DNA from 3 places in the Streptomyces sp. NPDC053750 genome. Region 3 is predicted to be linked to each of the others. Evidence: riboswitches for the same ligand, from Rfam matches in the RefSeq annotation. Region 3 holds a riboswitch; each other region holds the start of a gene.
What was found. A riboswitch is a leader RNA that binds a small molecule or an ion and turns the genes downstream of it on or off. The one in region 3 is predicted to bind thiamine pyrophosphate.
Positions count from the first base shown of each region.

Region 1: another riboswitch for thiamine pyrophosphate. It lies ahead of thiC (phosphomethylpyrimidine synthase ThiC); the one in region 3 lies ahead of thiO (glycine oxidase ThiO).
Region 2: another riboswitch for thiamine pyrophosphate. It lies ahead of ACIGO6_RS30735 (thiamine ABC transporter substrate binding subunit); the one in region 3 lies ahead of thiO (glycine oxidase ThiO).

Region 1 covers NZ_JBITXB010000004.1:481,852-488,194, reverse strand. The annotation lists gene ACIGO6_RS14980 (metallophosphoesterase) at 1-521, shown strand, start outside; gene ACIGO6_RS14975 (hypothetical protein) at 704-1,576, shown strand; gene ACIGO6_RS14970 (VWA domain-containing protein) at 1,601-2,986, opposite strand; gene thiC (phosphomethylpyrimidine synthase ThiC) at 3,185-4,981, opposite strand; TPP riboswitch at 4,974-5,163, opposite strand; gene ACIGO6_RS14960 (YibE/F family protein) at 5,235-6,343, shown strand, end outside.
Region 2 covers NZ_JBITXB010000013.1:119,193-125,535, reverse strand. The annotation lists gene frr (ribosome recycling factor) at 72-629, shown strand; gene ACIGO6_RS30745 (phosphatidate cytidylyltransferase) at 629-1,786, shown strand; gene rlmN (23S rRNA (adenine(2503)-C(2))-methyltransferase RlmN) at 1,961-3,073, shown strand; TPP riboswitch at 3,116-3,221, shown strand; gene ACIGO6_RS30735 (thiamine ABC transporter substrate binding subunit) at 3,302-4,390, shown strand; gene ACIGO6_RS30730 (ABC transporter permease) at 4,366-6,057, shown strand; gene ACIGO6_RS30725 (ABC transporter ATP-binding protein) at 6,058-6,343, shown strand, end outside.
Region 3 covers NZ_JBITXB010000001.1:1,018,257-1,024,599, reverse strand. The annotation lists gene ACIGO6_RS04565 (hypothetical protein) at 1-314, opposite strand, end outside; gene metF (methylenetetrahydrofolate reductase [NAD(P)H]) at 371-1,294, opposite strand; gene thiE (thiamine phosphate synthase) at 1,410-2,066, opposite strand; gene ACIGO6_RS04550 (Rv2175c family DNA-binding protein) at 2,272-2,637, opposite strand; gene ACIGO6_RS04545 (NAD(P)/FAD-dependent oxidoreductase) at 2,714-3,928, opposite strand; gene ACIGO6_RS04540 (hypothetical protein) at 4,072-4,422, opposite strand; TPP riboswitch at 4,474-4,585, shown strand; gene thiO (glycine oxidase ThiO) at 4,583-5,782, shown strand; gene thiS (sulfur carrier protein ThiS) at 5,785-5,985, shown strand; gene ACIGO6_RS04525 (thiazole synthase) at 5,988-6,343, shown strand, end outside.

The DNA of each region.
Region 1 (6,343 bases), on a different contig from region 3:
CGGGCACCGCCACCTTCCAGGCGGCCTGGCTGCTGAACGGCGGCCAGAAGACCGACATGGACCGCCTCCAGGACCACCACCTGCAGTGGATGGCCCGCCTCGACGCCATGGAAGAGGTCGACGACCACCTCCTGGTCCACTCGGACGCCACCACCTACCTCGACTACGGCCGCTCCATCGAGGAGGTCAACGACACCGTCCGCGAGACGCTCACGCGCAACGACGCGGAAGAGGTGTGGGACCTGTTCCGCAAGCTCACCAAGCGCTTCTCCTTCCGCGACGAGGGCGGCGCCGACGCCGTGCGCTCGCTGCTGGACACGTACGGCGGCACCCGGATCGTCCACGGCCACAGCCCCATCCCGTATCTGCTGGGCGAGGTCGGCTCCGAGGACGGCGAGGACGACACCCGTACCGCGGTCGAGGGACCCCACGTGTATGCGGACGGACTGGCCATCGCGATGGACGGCGGCGTGACCATGGCCGGAAAACTGCTGGTCCAGCAACTTCCGCTCGACGCCTGACCGTTCACCGAACGGTCTGTTCCCGGGCGCCGTCCGTACAGGTCGGCACCCAATTTCTGGAAACCCCCTGTCACCGCGCACCGTCACCGCTCTACCATCGGCTTATCCGTAGCAGGCTCCCCTCCGTTTCTGCCCGACGGCTCGTTGGCATGCGAGCCCCAAGCCCTACGGAGCATCGGGGGATGCACATGAACAGCGTTCCGCAGTACCTGTCGAACGAGGACCGCCAAGAGTACGAGCGGCTCCTCGACGAGGCGCTGCGCTCCGCACCACACCGCCCGGAACTGGCCGCTGTCGGACAGCGGCTGAACGCCGAACAACTGCGCACCATGGCACTCAACGCCACCGCACTCATCTCGGCGGCGGCCACGACCGAGTACCAGCACTACGTGAAGGTCCGCGAGGAACTGCGCCACCCGGCGTCGTCCACCCCGTCGTCGTCCGCGCACGAGACCGACTCCGAGCAGCCGGGCACGGGCGCGGTGCGGCTCGCCGCCACGATGGGCGAGGTCGCCGAGACGACCGGCGCGGGTGCCGTCGCCGTCGTCGCCGTCCTGGCACCCGTCCTGGCCGGCACCGCGGCGGCGATCTTCCTGCTCGTCGGCTACATCCTGAAAATGCTCGACCCGGGACAGACGTTCGCCCAGACCATGCTCACCACCGGCTGGGTGTTCGGCGCCGTGACCGCGGTGGCGATCCTCGTCGCCGGCGTGGGACTGCTGCTCACCGCACTGCGCAACCACCCCTCCGCCGAGTCCGGCCACTACGGCGCACTCGACGAGGAGGTGACCCGGGCCCGGGACGCCTGGCACGAGGCCCTGCTGGAACGCGGCATCCTGCCCTTCCTGCGGGAGGCCCTCGCGGACCCCGGCGCGGCGGCCGCCCTGCATCCGTCGGGACCGGCGACGCCGACCAGCCGGATGCCCCACCTCGGCTACGCCCGCCCCGGATTCACCAGCCCGGGCGAGGGCCCGAACGCGGGGTCACGCCCGAGCTACTCGAGCCCGGACTACAGCAGCCCGGACTTCGGCGGTCCGGAACACCGTCCGGAGTAGTCACCGGCCGGGGCGGGCAGCGGATCACAGGATGCCCGCCCGGCCGGCGGCAGTGATCCAGGACGGGAACTCCGACAGCAGACGGTCGTACAACTCGGCGTCCGGGACGGTGCTGATGTCGTCCACGGCGAAGAAGCCGACGTTGTCGACGCGGCGGCCCGGAAGGGTGTCGAAACGCTCCAGCACCCCGTAGTCGGACCGTCCGAGCCCCACGAACTGCCAGAAGACCGGTTCCTCCACCGCCTCCCGCAGTTCCCGCTCGATCTCGGCGTTGCGGTAGACACCGCCGTCGGAGAAGAACAGCACCAGGGTCGGAGCCGACGCCGGGTTGTCCCGGACGAAGGCGCGGACTTCGGCGATCACCTTCTGTTCCTCGTTCTGGATTCCGACCGCACGCATGTCGACCTGGTCGGGGTGCAGTCCCTTCTTCCTGCCACGGCGGAAGAGGCTGATCTCCCCCACACGTACGTGCAGCCGCAGCCATTCGGGAAGGTCGCCCAGGCGGAGGTCGGGCAGCCGCGCGGGGTTCGACGCGAAGGTCCATGCCTGCATCTCACCGTCGTCGTCCAGCTGCGCGGCCACGGCGGCCATCCGCTCCACGACGTCGGTCACCACGCCTTTGGAGTAGAGGAAGGACATGGACCCGGACGCGTCGAGGACCAGGACGACGCGCGCGGTGACATCGGCAGCACCGTGCTTGCGCAGACTGACCGCGACCTGCTCCTTGCGCAGGGACAGGCGCTTGCGCATGTCCACGGGGAGGCGTTCCTCACCCTTGGTGAGGCGCGGGCCGGCAGGCCCCGGCGGCGCGGACGAGGGAGGTGGGGCTGTCGGCGCCGTGGGCGACAGGGGTGCCGGCGACGCCGGAGGAGCGTCGTCCACCGTGATGCCGAAGTCGGTGGCCAGCCCAGCGAGCCCGGAGGCGTAGCCCTGCCCGACCGCGCGGAACTTCCACTGTCCCTGACGCCGGTACAGCTCGCCGCCGACCAGTGCGGTCTCCGTCCCGGCCGCCATGTCGAACCGGGCCAGCTCGGTCCGGGATCCGGCGTCCAGCAGGCGCAGGGACAGCCCCGACACCTGGCCGAACGTCCCGCCGTCCGCCGAGGCGCACAGGACGATGCGGTCGACGGCTGGTTCCACCGAGCGGAGGTCCACCTCGACGGCGTCGGTCGTGACGCCCGCGCCCGAGCCGCCCTGCTTGCCGGTGTGCCTCACCGCGCCGGACGCGTGGCGGGGCTGGTTGTAGAAGACGAAGTCGGCGTCGTCCCGTACCCGTCCGGCCGGGGTGAGCAGCAGCGCGGAGGCGTCGACCTCGGGCACACCCGGACCGGTGGACCAGACGAGTTCGACGCGCACCGTGGGGGAGTCGACGGCGAGATTGGCACCCTTGGTCAGGGAGGTGGCTGTCATGCGCCCAGTGTGCCGAGACGGGCCCCTCAGTGGGAGGGGGCGGACCCGGGCGGGCTGTCCCCTCCGTGCCACCGTCCCGACCGTCGGCTCAGTCTGGTGACGGCCGCCGAGCAGGAATGCGTCAGCCTCGGCCAACTCATAGAGATGCGGGGGCTGGGTAGCGCCGTTCAGGACGGGAGCCACCCAGCCCACCATCACTCAGTCCGCGATCGGCAGATACACCCGGTTGCCCGCGGCGGCGAACTCCTTCGACTTCTGGGCCATGCCCTCCTCGATCTCCGCCCTGCTGCCGCCGTGCTCACGACGGATGTCCTGCGAGATCTTCATCGAGCAGAACTTCGGCCCGCACATCGAGCAGAAGTGCGCCGTCTTGGCGGGCTCGGCCGGCAGCGTCTCGTCGTGGAACTCCCGTGCGGTGTCCGGATCGAGAGCCAGGTTGAACTGGTCCTCCCACCGGAACTCGAAGCGGGCGTCCGACAGCGCGTCGTCCCACTCCTGGGCGCCTGGATGCCCCTTGGCAAGGTCGGCGGCATGGGCGGCGATCTTGTAGGTGATGACGCCGGTCTTGACGTCGTCGCGGTTGGGCAGACCCAGATGCTCCTTGGGCGTGACGTAGCACAGCATGGCCGTGCCCCACCAGGCGATCATCGCGGCACCGATGCCGGAGGTGATGTGGTCGTACGCGGGCGCGACGTCCGTCGTCAGCGGTCCGAGCGTGTAGAACGGAGCTTCATCGCAGATCTCCTGCTGAAGGTCGATGTTCTCCTTGATCTTGTGCATCGGAACGTGTCCCGGGCCCTCGATCATGGTCTGTACGTGGTGACGCTTGGCGATCGTGTTGAGTTCCCCGAGCGTGCGCAACTCCGCGAACTGGGCCTCGTCGTTGGCGTCCGCGATCGATCCCGGCCGCAGACCGTCGCCGAGCGAGTAGGTGACGTCATAGGCGGCGAGGATCTCGCAGAGCTCCTCGAAGTTCTCGTACAGGAACGACTCCCTGTGGTGCGCCAGGCACCACGCCGCCATGATCGAGCCGCCGCGCGAGACGATGCCGGTCTTGCGGTTCGCGGTAAGAGGCACGTACGCCAGGCGCACACCGGCGTGGACCGTCATGTAGTCCACGCCCTGCTCGGCCTGTTCGATGACCGTGTCCTTGTAGATCTCCCAGGTCAGCTCCTCGGCCCGGCCGTCGACCTTTTCCAGGGCCTGGTAGAGCGGCACCGTCCCGATGGGGACGGGGGAGTTGCGCAGCACCCATTCGCGGGTGGTGTGGATGTTGCGGCCGGTGGACAGGTCCATGACCGTGTCGGCGCCCCAGCGGGTCGCCCAGGTCATCTTCTCGACCTCCTCCTCGATGGAGGACGTCACCGCCGAGTTGCCGATGTTGGCGTTGACCTTCACCAGGAAGCGCTTGCCGATGATCATCGGCTCGATCTCCGGGTGGTTGACGTTGGCGGGCAGTACGGCACGGCCCGCCGCGATCTCCTCGCGGACCACTTCCGGCGAGACGTTCTCCCGGACGGCCACGTACTCCATCTCCGGAGTGATCTCACCTCGTCGCGCATACGCGAGCTGAGTCACCGCCGAGCCGTCCCGGCCCCGGCGCGGCTGGCGCGGTCGCCCGGGGAAGACCGCGTCGAGATTGCGCAGGCCACCGCGGGGGGAGGTGTGCTTGATCCCGTCGTCCTCCGGGCGAACGGGACGGCCCGCGTACTCCTCGGTGTCGCCGCGAGCGATGATCCAGTTCTCCCGCAGCGGCGGCAGCCCCCGGCGGACGTCGGTGTCGACGAGTGAATCGGTGTACGGGCCCGAGGTGTCGTAAAGCGTGACCGACTGCCCGTTGGTGAGGTGCACCTGACGGACCGGCACCCGCAGATCGGGGCGCGAGCCCTCGATGTACGCCTTGTGCCAGCCGATGGACTTCCCGGCCGCCACGGAGGTCTCCTCGTCGGCGGAGTTCTGCGTGACGGCAGGCGTGCGTGCGTCCTTGATGGTCATGAGACCTACTCCCTACGCCGGCATTACCCGGTAACAGGTTCGGCGGTCGACGCAGCGGTTTCCGTCTGCCGACGCTTCGTGGGCAACATCACTCGGCTTCGGTGACGTTTCCCGTGAAACATCGCTGGGACGGAGGTCAGCGCCCTCTCAGCCCGGTGCTCCGAGCTCCCGCGTGTACAAAGGTGCCCCCACGCTAGCGTCAATTCGGGCGCGGTGAACAGAGGGCCCCCCTTGTTCTTGCGATGATCGGTCGGTGACCACACCGCAGCATCCCCCCTTCCCGCCGCACAACTCCCGCCCCGGACCGGGCGCCGAAGACGGCAACGGCCACGGAGACGGGCAACACGGCACCGGCGGTCCTGGGAGCTCCGCCGGCTCGGGCGGCCACGGCGGTGGCCACGGCGGCCCGGGCGGACACGGAGGCGGTCTCGGTGGCCCGGGCGGACACGGAGGCGGTCTCGGTGGCCCGGGCGGACACGGAGGCGGTCTCGGTGGCCCGGGCGGACACGACGGCGGCCACGGGCACTCGCACGCCCATGCTCACGGGCCGGCTGCGCCCGTCTCCCGGCATCTGCGGAAGGTCATCGCCGCGGTCCTCATCCCCTTCGCCGCGGCGGTACTGGTCGGACTCGCGGTGCTGTGGCCGGGCGGAGCCCCGCCGCACGAACGCACCGGAGTCGGTTTCGACCGGCAGACGCAGCAGGCCACCGTCACCAAGGTGGTCGGGCTGAGCTGCCAGTCCGTCAACGCCTCGGGGGGCACCCCGACCGGCGACACCTCCACTGCCCAGGGTTCCTCCGCGGTGCAGCAGGCGGAGGGCGACTGCAAGCGGGCGACGATCCGCGTCGACACCGGACAGGACAAGGGCCGTACGTTCTCCGAGATCGTGCAGCCGGATCAGTCACGGCAGTTGCACGAGGGCCAGAAGGTCGTGGTCGCCTACGAGCCCTCCGCTCCCGAGGACCTGCAGTACTCGGTGACCGACATCAACCGCCGGCTGCCCTTGGCGCTGCTCGCCGGCATCTTCGCGCTCGCCGTGGTGGTGGTCGGCCGGCTGCGTGGCCTCATGGCACTGGTCTCGCTGGCCATCAGCTTCCTGGTGCTGAACTTCTTCATCCTGCCCGCGATCCTGCAGGGCTCGAACCCCCTGGTCGTCGCGGTGATCGGGTCCAGCGCAATCATGCTGATCGCGCTGTATCTGTGCCACGGTCTGTCGGCCCGTACCTCCGTGGCGGTGCTCGGCACCCTGATCTCTTTGGTACTGATCGGTGTGCTCGGTTCGCTGTTCATCGGCTGGGCCGCGCTCACCGGCAACACGGACGACAACACCGGCCTGATCCACGGCCTGTATCCGACGATCGA
Region 2 (6,343 bases), on a different contig from region 3:
ACGCGACGCAGCCGGCCGCAGCCCGACAGGGAACCGCAGCCGGGCCTACTCAAGACACGCAGGAGCAAGTGGTGATCGAAGAGACCCTCCTCGAGGCCGAGGAGAAGATGGAGAAGGCCGTCGTGGTCGCCAAGGAGGACTTCGCCGCGATCCGCACCGGTCGTGCGCACCCGGCGATGTTCAACAAGATCGTGGCCGACTACTACGGCGCGCTGACGCCGATCAACCAGCTGGCCTCGTTCTCCGTGCCCGAGCCGCGCATGGCCGTGGTGACCCCCTTCGACAAGAGCGCCCTGCGCAACATCGAACAGGCGATCCGCGACTCCGACCTGGGCGTCAACCCCAGCAACGACGGCAACATCATCCGGGTGGTGTTCCCCGAGCTCACCGAGGAGCGCCGTCGCGAGTACATCAAGGTCGCCAAGGCCAAGGGTGAGGACGCCAAGGTCTCCATCCGCTCCGTGCGCCGCAAGGCCAAGGACGCCATCGACAAGCTGATCAAGGACGGCGAGGTCGGCGAGGACGAGGGCCGCCGTGCGGAGAAGGAGCTCGACGACACCACCGCCAAGTACGTGGCCCAGGTCGACGAGCTCCTGAAGCACAAGGAAGCGGAGCTGCTCGAGGTCTGATGAACGACTCTTCCTGGGGAGCGCCGCCACAAGCCGGGTACTGGGGGCCGTCCGACGGGGGACCTGTCCAGGGCGCTGCCCCGGCGGGTCCCGCGTACGATGCGCAGTACGCGCAGCAGACTCGCCCCATGCCCATCGTGCCCGACGTACCCGCACACGGCGGAGACCAGGATGACGACCGGGGGGCCGCTCGGCTGAGCGGCCCCCTGTTCCGAGACGAGCCGTACCGCGACGACACGTATCGCGGCGAGAACCCGTCGGCGCAGCCGTATGCGGCGGTGCCGCAGAATCCGGAGCCCATGCCCGACGCCCCGCAGCCGGCGCAGCCGCAGCCGCAGAAGAAGAGCGCGGGGCGCGACCTGGGTGCCGCGATAGGCGTCGGTGTCGGGCTCGGAGTGGTGATCGTCGCGTCGCTGTTCGTCGTCAAGGCCGTCTTCGTCGGCGTGGTCGCGGTCGCCGTCGTGGTGGGCCTGTGGGAGCTGACCAAGCGGCTGGAGGAGCGCAAGGGCATCAAGGCGCCGCTCGTGCCGCTCGCGGTCGGCGGCGCGGCGATGGTCGTCGCCGGGTACGTGCGGGGCGCCGAGGGGGCCTGGGTCGCCATGGCGCTCACGGCGCTGGCGGTCCTCGTATGGCGGATGTCCCAACCGCCGGAGGGCTATCTCAAGGACGTCACGGCGGGTCTCTTCGCCGCCTTCTACGTGCCGTTCCTGGCCACGTTCGTCGCGATGATGCTGATGGCGGACGACGGGGCGTGGCGCGTCCTGGTCTTCCTGATACTGACGGTCGTCAGCGACACCGGTGCCTATGCCGTCGGCTGGCGCTTCGGCAGGACCAAGCTGGCGCCGCGCATCAGCCCCGGCAAGACCCGCGAGGGCCTGCTGGGAGCGGTGGCGTTCGCGATGGTGGCGGGCGCGCTGTGCATGCAGTTCCTGATCGACGACGGCACCTGGTGGCAGGGCCTGCTGCTCGGCCTCGCGGTCGCCGTCAGCGCCACGCTGGGCGACCTCGGCGAGTCCATGATCAAACGGGACCTCGGCATCAAGGACATGGGCACGCTCCTGCCGGGCCACGGCGGCATCATGGACCGGTTGGACTCGCTGTTGCCCACGGCGCCGGTGGTGTGGTTGTTGCTGGTGATCTTCGTCGGTTCGGGTTGACAGACATCAGGTAGCCTGGAAGGGCCCGTGGCGTGTGGCTGCGGGCCCTTCCGTGTGTCCCCGCCGATGCGGGGGTGATCCAGTGAGGTCTCCTGGCTTCGGCATGGCTCTGCCGTCCTCCCCGCCGCGCGGGGGTGTTGCCACAGGCCCGCCGTCCTGAGGAGTTGTCCGACCGTGGCCCGTCCTGCCCCCGGTGAGCTCACCTTCGCCGCCCCCCGCGGAGCCAAGAAGCCGCCGCGGCACCTTGCCGATCTCACGCCTGCCGAGCGCAAGGAGGCCGTCGCCGCGATCGGCGAGAAGCCGTTCCGTGCGAAGCAGCTCTCGCAGCACTACTTCGCGCGGTACGCGCACGACCCCGAGCAGTGGACCGACATCCCCGCCGGTTCGCGCCAGGGGCTCCAGGAGGCGCTGCTGCCCGAGCTGATGTCGGTCGTGCGGCACCTGTCGACCGACGAGGGGACCACGCGCAAGACGCTGTGGAAGCTGTTCGACGGCACGCTCGTCGAGTCCGTGCTCATGCGCTACCCGGACCGGGTCACCATGTGCATCAGCTCCCAGGCCGGCTGCGGCATGAACTGCCCGTTCTGCGCCACCGGCCAGGCCGGCCTGGACCGGAACCTGTCGACCGCCGAGATCGTGCACCAGATCGTGGACGGGATGCGCGCGCTCAGGGACGGAGAGGTGCCGGGGGGCCCGGCGCGGCTCAGCAACATCGTGTTCATGGGCATGGGCGAGCCCCTCGCCAACTACAACCGCGTCGTGGGGGCCATCCGCCGCCTCACCGACTCCGAGCCGGACGGGCTGGGGCTGTCCCAGCGCGGCATCACCGTCTCCACGGTCGGTCTCGTCCCGGCGATCCACCGTTTCGCCGACGAGGGCTTCAAGTGCCGCCTCGCCGTCTCGCTGCACGCGCCCGACGACGAGCTGCGCGACACCCTCGTCCCGGTCAACACCCGCTGGAAGGTGCGCGAGGTGCTGGACGCCGGGTTCGAGTACGCGGCGAAGTCCGGGCGCCGGCTGTCGATCGAGTACGCGCTGATCCGGGACATCAACGACCAGGCGTGGCGCGGTGACCGGCTCGGGCGGCTGCTCAAGGGCAGGCCCGTGCACGTCAACCTCATCCCGCTCAACCCCACGCCCGGCTCGAAGTGGACCGCGTCGCGGCCCGAGGACGAGAAGGCGTTCGTCGAGGCCATCGCGGCCCACGGTGTGCCGGTGACGATCCGGGACACCCGTGGCCAGGAGATCGACGGGGCGTGCGGTCAGCTCGCCGCGAGCGAGAGGTAACCTGACCGGCGTCAGTACATCTTCAAACGCCAGTACATCTTCATATTCCGACAGGGGAGCGCCACAGCGCTGAGAGTGCGGCACCGGCCGCAGACCCTCCGAACCTGGCCCAGGTCATTCTGGGTAGGGAGATCGGTCACCACTCGAGCTGTTGCGCCCTGCCCGGGATCCTCGTCAGGGGTTCCCGGGCAGGGCCGCGTCTTCTCCTGGTCACCCAGGAGGAATTCAGTGAGCATCACCAAGAAGGCCACCGTCCTGGTCGTAGGCCTCGGCATGGTCGGCGGCCTGGCCGCGTGCGGGTCGTCGTCCGACGGCGACGGCAAGGGCTCCGGCGACGCCAAGACCGTCACCCTGGTCAGCCACGACTCGTGGGCGGCGTCGAAGGACGTCATCGCCGCGTTCGAGAAGAGCTCCGGCTACAAGGTCAAGGTCCTCGAGGACGGCGACGCCGGACAGGCCGTCAACAAGGCCGTCCTCACCAAGGACAACCCCCAGGGCGACGTCTTCTTCGGCGTCGACAACACGCTGCTGTCGCGGGCGCTGGACAACGGGGTGTTCCAGCCGTACGAGGCGAAGGGCCTGGACCGGGTCGACGCGCGGTACCGCGTCGACGGGGACAAGCACCGGGTCACGCCCGTCGACTACGGCGACATCTGCGTCAACTACGACAAGGCGTACTTCAGCGAGCACAAGCTGACGCCGCCGGACTCCTTCGACGACCTCACCAAGCCCGCGTACGAGAACCTGCTCGTCACCGAGAACGCCGCCACCTCCTCGCCCGGCCTCGGCTTCCTGCTGGGCACCGCCGCCGAGTACGGGAACGACGGCTGGCAGGACTACTGGAAGAAGCTCAAGGACAACGGCGTCAAGGTCGTCGACGGCTGGGAGCAGGCGTACAACGAGGAGTTCTCCGGCTCCGCGGGCGGCAAGAAGGCGAAGGGCGACCGTCCGCTCGTCGTCTCCTACGCCTCTTCCCCGCCCGTCGAGGTGATCTACGCCGACCCGAAGCCGGACACCGCGCCCACGGGCGTGGCGACCGGGACCTGCTTCCGGCAGATCGAGTTCGCCGGGCTGCTGAGTAACGCGAAGAACCCCGAGGGCGGCAAGGCACTGATCGACTTCCTGATCGGCAAGCAGTTCCAGGAGGACATGCCGCTGAACATGTTCGTCCACCCGGTGGCCGGGGACGCGAAGCTGCCCGCCGACTTCACCGCGCACGCGCCCGAGGTGAAGGACCCCCGGACGATGGACCCGGACGAGATCGCCGACAACCGTGACCAGTGGGTCGAGTCGTGGACCTCACTCGTACTGAAGTAGCCAAGGGCGCGGCGGCCGAGGCCGCCACCGGCCGGCGACGCGGGAGCGCGGCGCGGCTCGCCCTGATGGCCGTGCCCGTCGCGTTCTTCGCGGTGTTCTTCGCCTACCCCGTCGCCGCGATCGTCGCACGCGGACTGAAGATCGACGGAGCCTGGCAGTTCGGGCGGATCGGGGAGGTGCTCGCGCAGTCCGGCGTGCGGCACGTGCTGTGGTTCACCACCTGGCAGGCGCTGGCGTCCACCGCGCTGACGCTGCTGATCGCACTGCCCGGCGCGTACGTCTTCGCCCGCTTCGACTTCCCCGGCAAACAGGTCCTGCGGGCGGTGGTGACCGTGCCGTTCGTGCTGCCGACGGTCGTCGTCGGTACGGCGTTCCTGGCCCTGGTGGGGCGCGGCGGGCTGCTCGACGAGCTGTGGGGCGTGCGCCTGGACACCACGGTGTGGGCGATCCTCCTCGCGCACGTCTTCTTCAACTACGCCGTCGTCGTCCGCACCGTCGGCGGCCTGTGGTCGCAGCTCGACCCGCGGCAGGAGGAGGCCGCGCGGATGCTCGGCGCCTCACGGCTGAAGGCCTGGCGGCAGGTCACCCTGCCCGCGCTCGCCCCCGCCGTCGCCGCCGCCGGGCTCATGGTCTTCCTGTTCACCTTCACCTCCTTCGGCGTGGTCCAGATCCTCGGCGGGCCCACCTTCTCCACCCTGGAGGTGGAGATCTACCGGCAGACCTCCCAGATCTTCGACCTGTCCACGGCCGCCGTGCTCACGCTGATCCAGTTCGTGGCGGTCGCCGCCATCCTCGCCGTGCACGCCTGGACCGTACGGCGGCGGGAGACGGCCCTGCGGCTGGTGGACGCGGCCACGACCGCGCGCCGACCGCGCGGGAGTGGGCAGTGGGCGCTGCTCGCCGGGGTTCTGGCCACCGTCGCCGTGCTGCTGGTCCTGCCGCTCGCCGTGCTGGTGGAGCGGTCGCTGGGCGCACCCGGCTTCGGCTACTACCGGGCGCTGACCCGCGAGGACGGCGGCGCCTTCCTCGTGCCGCCGATCGAGGCGATCGGCAACTCCCTCCAGTACGCCGTCGCCGCCACCGTCATCGCCGTGGTGATCGGCGCGCTGGCCGCCACCGCGCTCACCCGGCGGGACGCGGGCCGCTTCGTCCGCGGCTTCGACGCGCTGCTGATGCTGCCGCTCGGGGTGTCCGCCGTGACCGTCGGTTTCGGGTTCCTGATCGCGCTGGACGAGCCTCCGCTGGACCTCCGGGCGTCGTGGATCCTCGTGCCGCTCGCGCAGGCACTGGTCGGCGTCCCCTTCGTCGTACGGACCATGCTGCCGGTGCTGCGGGCGGTGGACGGACGGCTGCGGGAGGCGGCGGCGGTGCTCGGGGCGTCGCCGTGGCGGGTGTGGCGCGAGGTGGATCTGCCGATGGTGCGGCGGGCGCTGCTGGTCGCGGCCGGATTCGCCTTCGCGGTGTCGCTCGGGGAGTTCGGGGCGACCGTGTTCATCGCGCGGCCCGACAATCCGACGCTGCCGGTCGCGGTGGCGCGGTTGCTGGGGCGGCCCGGGGACATGAACTACGGCCAGGCGATGGCCCTTTCGACGATTCTGATGCTGGTGTGCGCCGTGGCTCTGGTGGTACTGGAGCGGCTGCGGACCGACCGGAGCGGGGAGTTCTAGATGCCGTCGAGCCTGCTGAGCCTCGAAGGCGCGACCGTCCGCTTCGGCGGGCGGGCCGTGCTCGACGCCGTCGACCTGGAGGTCGCCGAGCACGAGGTGGTGTGCGTGCTCGGGCCCAGCGGCAGCGGCAAGTCGACGCTGCTGAGGGCGGTCGCCGGGCTCCAGCCGCTGGACGCCGGACGGGTGACGCTCGACGGGCGCGACCAGTCCGGGGTGCCCGCGCACAGGCGCGAGGTCGGGCTGATGTTCCAGGACCACCAGCTGTTCCCGCAGCGGGACGTGGCCG
Region 3 (6,343 bases):
AACGTCGGTTCCTGACGGCCCCGTCCGGGACGGCCGCCGCGCCTGCCGACGAGGCCCGCAGGGGCGTTGACCGCCCAGCCGGCCTCGAAGCCGCGGCGGAAGGACAGCGTGACGTAGGTCTGGCCGACGGCGAAGGCGGCCGCGCCCAGTCCGATGACGAGCACGTTCGACATCAGCACACCGGCGACGACGCCGGCGAAGCCGCCGAAGGCGAGCAGCCGCCAGCGCAGCCGCGCCTTGTACTGCAGCAGCACCTCGCCGAGCAGCCACAGTGCGACGACGCCGAACGCGATGTAGAGGACCGCCCAGCCCATGTACGCCCCTCTCCCAGTGGCCGCTGTGCAGTGTGTCGTAAATACGTGCGGCCGGTCTAGGCCCGCGGTGGGTGGTGCAGGCCCAGGTTCTCGTAGATTTCCAGGGTCGCCGTGGAGTTGTTGAGCGTGATGAAGTGCAGTCCGGGAACACCCTCGGCCAGCAGCCGCGCGCAGAACTCCGTGGCGAACTCGATGCCAATGGAGCGTACAGCCGTCGGATCGTCCTTTGCTGTGAGGATCCGCTCTTTCAGCTCGGCCGGGAAGGAGGCGTTGCTGAGCTTTGGCAACCTCTCCAGCATCTTCACGCTGGTCACCGGCATGACCTCGGGGATGATCGGGGTCTCGCAGCCGGCCGCGGCCACCTTGTCGCGCAGGCGCAGGTACGACTCGGGCTGGAAGAACATCTGCGTGATCGCGTAGTCGGCGCCGGCCCGGCACTTGTCGACGAAGTGGGTCACGTCCGCGTCCCAGTCGGCGGAGCGCGGGTGCATCTCCGGGAAGGCCGCGACGCCGACGCAGAAGTCGCCGGACTCCTTGATGAGCCGGACCAGTTCGGCGGCGTAGGTCAGGCCTTCCGGGTGCGCGACCCACTCGGCCGTCGGGTCGCCGGGCGGGTCGCCGCGCACGGCCAGCATGTTGCGGATCCCGGCGTCGGCGTACTGACCGATGATGTTGCGCAGCTCCGCGATCGAGTGGTCGACCGCGGTGAGGTGGGCGACGGGGGTCAGCGTCGTGTCGGCGACGATCTGCTGGGTCTCCCTGACCGTGCCCGAGCGGGTGGAACCGCCGGCGCCGTAGGTCACGGAGACGAAGTCGGGGGCGACTGCTTCCACCCGCCTGAGCGCGCTCCACAGGTTCTTCTCACCCTTGGGCGTCTTCGGCGCCGAGAACTCGAACGAGTACGTCGTCTTGCCTGCGGCGAGGATGTCGCGCACGGTGCGTGCGCGATCAGTCCTGGTGGATGCGGTTCCGAGGGCCATACGGGCAGGTTAGCCAGGGGGCGGCGGTCCCCCAACCGGATGCGGGACATTTGTCCGCTTTGTCGAGTTGTTGTCCACCCCTTGGACACATGCCTCGGGCACGCGCCCGGCCCGCCTACGCCTCCCGCAGCCGCTTCGCGAACTCGGCGGCCGCCGCGCCCGGGTCGTCCGCCGCCGTGATCGCGCGGACGACGACGACACGCCGGGCGCCCGCCGCCAGCACCTCGTCGAGGTTGCCGAGGTCGATGCCGCCGATGGCGAACCAGGGGCGGTCGGTGCCCAGGGACGCCGTGTACCGGACCAGGTCGAGGCCCGGCGCGTGGCGGCCCGGCTTGGTGGGGGTGGGCCAGCACGGCCCCGTGCAGAAGTAGTCCACGCCCTCCTGGGTGGCGGCAGCGGCGGCCTCGGCCTCGGCGTGGGTGGAGCGGCCGACGAGGACGTCGTCGCCGAGGATCGCCCGGGCGGCGGGTACCGGGAGGTCGCGCTGCCCCAGGTGCAGTACGTCGGCGCGGGCGGCGTGGGCGACGTCCGCGCGGTCGTTGACCGCGAGGAGCTTGCCGTGGCGGGCGCAGGCGTCGGCGAAGACCTCGAGGTGCTCCAGCTCCTCCCCCGCCTCCATGCCCTTGTCGCGCAACTGCACGATGTCGACGCCGGCGGCCAGCACGGCGTCCAGGAACTCGGGCAGGTCGCCCTGGTCGCGGCGGGCGTCCGTGCACAGGTAGAGCAGGGCGTCGGCGAGCCGGGTGCGGGCGGTCGAGGCGGTGTCGGGCATGCGGGTGTCCCCCCGGGTCGGTGGCGTGGGCCCACGGCGGGCCGCGCGCCCTCGGCTTACGGGCTGCGGCCGGCCCGCGGCCCTGCGGATCGGGTACAGACTACGAACGGGGTGTCGGGCGGCGCCGACCGGTCACGGGCGTCGGCGCACGAGCCCCGGGACCCTGGGGTCCACGGTGCCCGTGCGCCGGGCGTGGTGGGTCGGGTCAGACGGCGAGCGCCTGGGCGCGGCGCTTCACCTCCGTGCCGCGGTTCTCACTCAGCGCCTGAGCGGGCGTGCCCGGCAGGCTCTCGTCGGGAGTGAAGAGCCACTCCAGCATCTCCTCGTTCGTGAAGCCGTCGTCCCGCAGCAGCGTCAGCGTTCCGACCAGGCCCTTGACGACCTTGTCCTCGTCGATGAAGGCCGCGGGGACGTGCAGCGCGCGGTTCTCACCGCGGCGTACGGCGATGAGCTGGCCTTCCTTGATCAGCTGGCGCACGCGGGTCACCTCGACGCCGAGCATCTCGGCGATGTCGGGGACGGTGAGCCAGGCAGGCACGAGAGCATCGATCTTTGCGTCAATCTCGGTCACGTCACAAGCCTGCCATCTGCCACTGACAGTCGGAAGCCGGACCCGGCCGACCCGGGCTACGGACCGGGCGGCCGGACTACGCCGTCGCCGCCTTCAGCGGCCTCGCCGGGTCGGCCAGCAGCCGCGGATCCAGCACCGTACCCGCCTGGATCAGGCGTTTGCCCTGGGCCAGGTCACGGGGGCGGCCCACCGCCAGCAGGGCGACCAGCCGGTCCTCCCGCAGCCAGCAGACCGTCCAGGCGGGGCCCGCGGGGTCGCCGCGCCACAGGGTGGTGTCGGCGGCCGTGTGGTGCCCGGCGTACTGGACGAAGCGGCCGAACTGCTCGGACCAGAAGTACGGCACCGGGTCGTAGGCCGCCGGGGCCTCGCCGGTGGCGGCGCCGATGATGTCGGCGGCGACCGTGCGCGGGCCCTGGAGGGCGTTGTCCCAGTGGTGCACCAGCAGCCGCTCGCCGTAGCGGCCCGACGGGAAGGACGCGCAGTCGCCGACCGCGTAGACGTCCGGCGCGGAGGTGCGCAGGCGGTCGTCGGCCAGGACGTCGCCGTGCGCGCCGAGGCCGATCCCGGAGCCGGCGAGCCAGGCGGTGGCGGGCCGGGCGCCGATGCCGACGACGACCGCGCCGGCGGGCAGCCGGGAGCCGTCGTCGAGGACGACGTGACCGGTCCCCCCGGCGTCGCCGGGCTCGACGCGCTCCACGCGCGCGTGCGTGCGCAGTACGGCGCCGGCGTCGGCGTACCAGGCGGTCATCGGCGCGGCGACCTCGGCGGGCAGCGCGTCGGCCAGGGGCCGGTCGGCGGCCTCCACGACGGTCACGGCGCAGCCCGCCTCGCGCGCGGCGGTCGCGAACTCGGCGCCGATCCAGCCGGCGCCGACGACCACGATGTCGTGCTGCCGGGCGAGCACCGGGCGCAGCCGTTCGGCGTCGTCCAGGGTGCGCAGCAGGTGCACGCCTTGCACGCCCTCGGTGCCGGGCAGCCGGTTCGGTTCGGCGCCGGTCGCGAGGACGAGGACGTCGTACGGCACGGGGCCGGCGGAGGTGTCGAGGAGGTGCTCGCCGGGACGCAGGCCCAGGGCCTCGCAGCCGAGCCGCAGCGTGATGCCGAGCGCCTCGAAGTCGACGTCGAAGGCGGAGCCCTCGGCCGTGCCGAGCAGGACGGCCTTGGACAGCGGGGGGCGGTCGTACGGCTGGTGCGGCTCCGCGCCGATCAGTGTCACGGAGCCGGTGAAGCCCTGCTCCCGCAGGGCGACCGCGGTCTGCACACCGGCCATGCCGGCGCCCACCACGACCACACGGCGCTCGCCGCCCGCTGCCCGTTCCTGCTCCTGCTCCTGCTCCTGCTCCTGCTCCTGCGCCGGCCCGTGTCCGTGTCCGTGTCCGTGCTCCTGCGTCTGCTCGCTCACCTGATCACCTTAGACACCTGACGAAAGGTCAGTCAGTGCTCGTGCGCAGTGACCTGCTCCACGACGCTCGTCCCGCTGCCCTGCTGCGACTCCCACTCCCAGGTCTCGTCCAGGCGCACCCGCCCGTCCGGCAGCTCGACGACGGTCGACAGGCAGTGTCCCGACGAGGTGCTGCCGTCGGTCTTGAGCTGCACGTACCGGAAGTCGAGCCGGTCGCCGTCCCGGGTACCCACCAGACGGCCGCGGACGACGTCGCCGCCCTCGTACTCGGCCCATACGGCGCCGTCCTGCTCGTGATAGAGGAACCGGGTGCGGGTACCCACCTGGCCGGGCGCCTGGTCGGCGACGGGGGCGAGGACGAGACCGTCGAGTGAACGGGCCACGGGGGAGGCTCCCTTACAAGTGCTGCGCTCTGCGGGCTAGGGTGGCCAACGTAAAGCACTCGCGGGAGCCCGGACGCACCGGGCTGAGAGGGAGGCTGGCGGCCTCCGACCGTACGAACCTGATCCGGGTCATGCCGGCGAAGGGAGGGGCTGGACGCCCATGTCGTCATCTCGCACATCACCGCGTACGTCCTCGCGTGCCGCGGACGTCCTCGTCGTAGGGGGCGGTGTGATCGGCCTGGTCACGGCCTGGCGGGCCGCGCAGCGCGGACTCGTCACGGCCCTCGTGGACCCCGAACCGGGCGGTGGGGCCGCCCAGGTGGCGGCCGGAATGCTGGCCGCCGTCACGGAACTGCACTACGGCGAGCAGACCCTGCTCGCGCTGAACCTCGCCTCGGCCCGCCGCTATCCGGAGTTCGCGGCGGAGCTCACCGATCTGACGGGGCACGACCTCGGCTACCGGCGGTGCGGCACCCTCGCCGTCGCCCTGGACGCCGACGACCGCGCCCACCTGCGCGAACTGCACGCGCTCCAGCAGCGCTCGGGCCTGGAGTCCGAGTGGCTGTCCGGGCGCGAGTGCCGGCGTCTGGAGCCGATGCTCGCGCCGGGTGTGCGCGGGGGGCTGCGGGTGGACGGCGACCACCAGATCGACCCCCGGCGCCTGGCCGGCGCGCTCGTGGCCGCCTGCGAACGCGCGGGCGTGGTCTTCCACCGCGTGTGGGCCGACCGGCTCACTCTCGGGCACGGCGGCGAGCGGGCCACGGGGGTCGTCACGGCCGACGGCACCGCGCTGGAGGCGGGGCAGGTGGTGCTGGCCGGGGGCAGCCTGAGCGGGCGGTTCGCGGGCGTCCCGGAGGCCGTGCTGCCGCCGGTGCGGCCGGTGAAGGGGCAGGTGCTGCGGCTGACGATGCCGCGGACGCACGGGCCGCTGCTGAACCGGACGGTGCGTGCCGTGGTGCGCGGCAACGCCGTCTACCTGGTGCCCCGGGAGAGCGGCGAGCTCGTCGTCGGCGCCACCACCGAGGAGCTGGGCTGGGACACGACGGTGACCGCGGGCGGCGTCTACGAGTTGCTGCGCGACGCCCACGAGCTGGTTCCCGGCATCACGGAGCTGCCCCTGACGGAGACGCGGGCGGGCCTGCGCCCCGGCTCCCCGGACAACGCCCCGCTGCTCGGCCCGACCGGGCTGGAGGGGCTGCTGCTGGCCACCGGGCACTACCGCAACGGCGTCCTGCTCACCCCGGTCACCGGCGACGCCATGGCGCACGCCCTGACCACGGGGGAGCTCCCGGCCGAGGCCCGTCCCTTCACCCCCCGGCGCTTCAGCGCCGCCCCCGCACTCTCGGAGCAGTCCGCATGACCATTTCCGTCTCCGTCAACGGCGAGCCGCGCGAGGTGGCTCCCGGTACGGCCCTGGACGCCCTGGTGGGCACGCTCACCGCCGCGCCGTCCGGAGTGGCCGCCGCCCTGAACGAAACCGTCGTCCCGCGCGCGCAGTGGTCCGCCACCGCCCTGGCCGACGGCGACCGCGTCGAAGTCCTCACCGCCGTCCAAGGAGGCTGACCATGGCCGACGATCCCTTTGTCCTCGGCGACACGACGTACGGCTCCCGCCTGATCATGGGTACGGGCGGGGCGCCCAGCCTCGACGTGCTGGAGCGGGCCCTCGTGGCCTCCGGGACGGAGCTGACGACCGTCGCGATGCGGCGCGTGAACGCCTCGGTGCACGGGTCCGTGCTGTCGGTGCTGGAGAAGCTCGGCATCCGGGTGCTGCCGAACACGGCCGGCTGCTTCACCGCCGGGGAGGCGGTCCTCACCGCCCGTCTCGCACGCGAGGCCCTCGGCACCGATCTGGTCAAGCTGGAGGTCATCGCCGACGAGCGCACCCTGCTGCCGGACCCGATCGAGTTGCTGGACGCGGC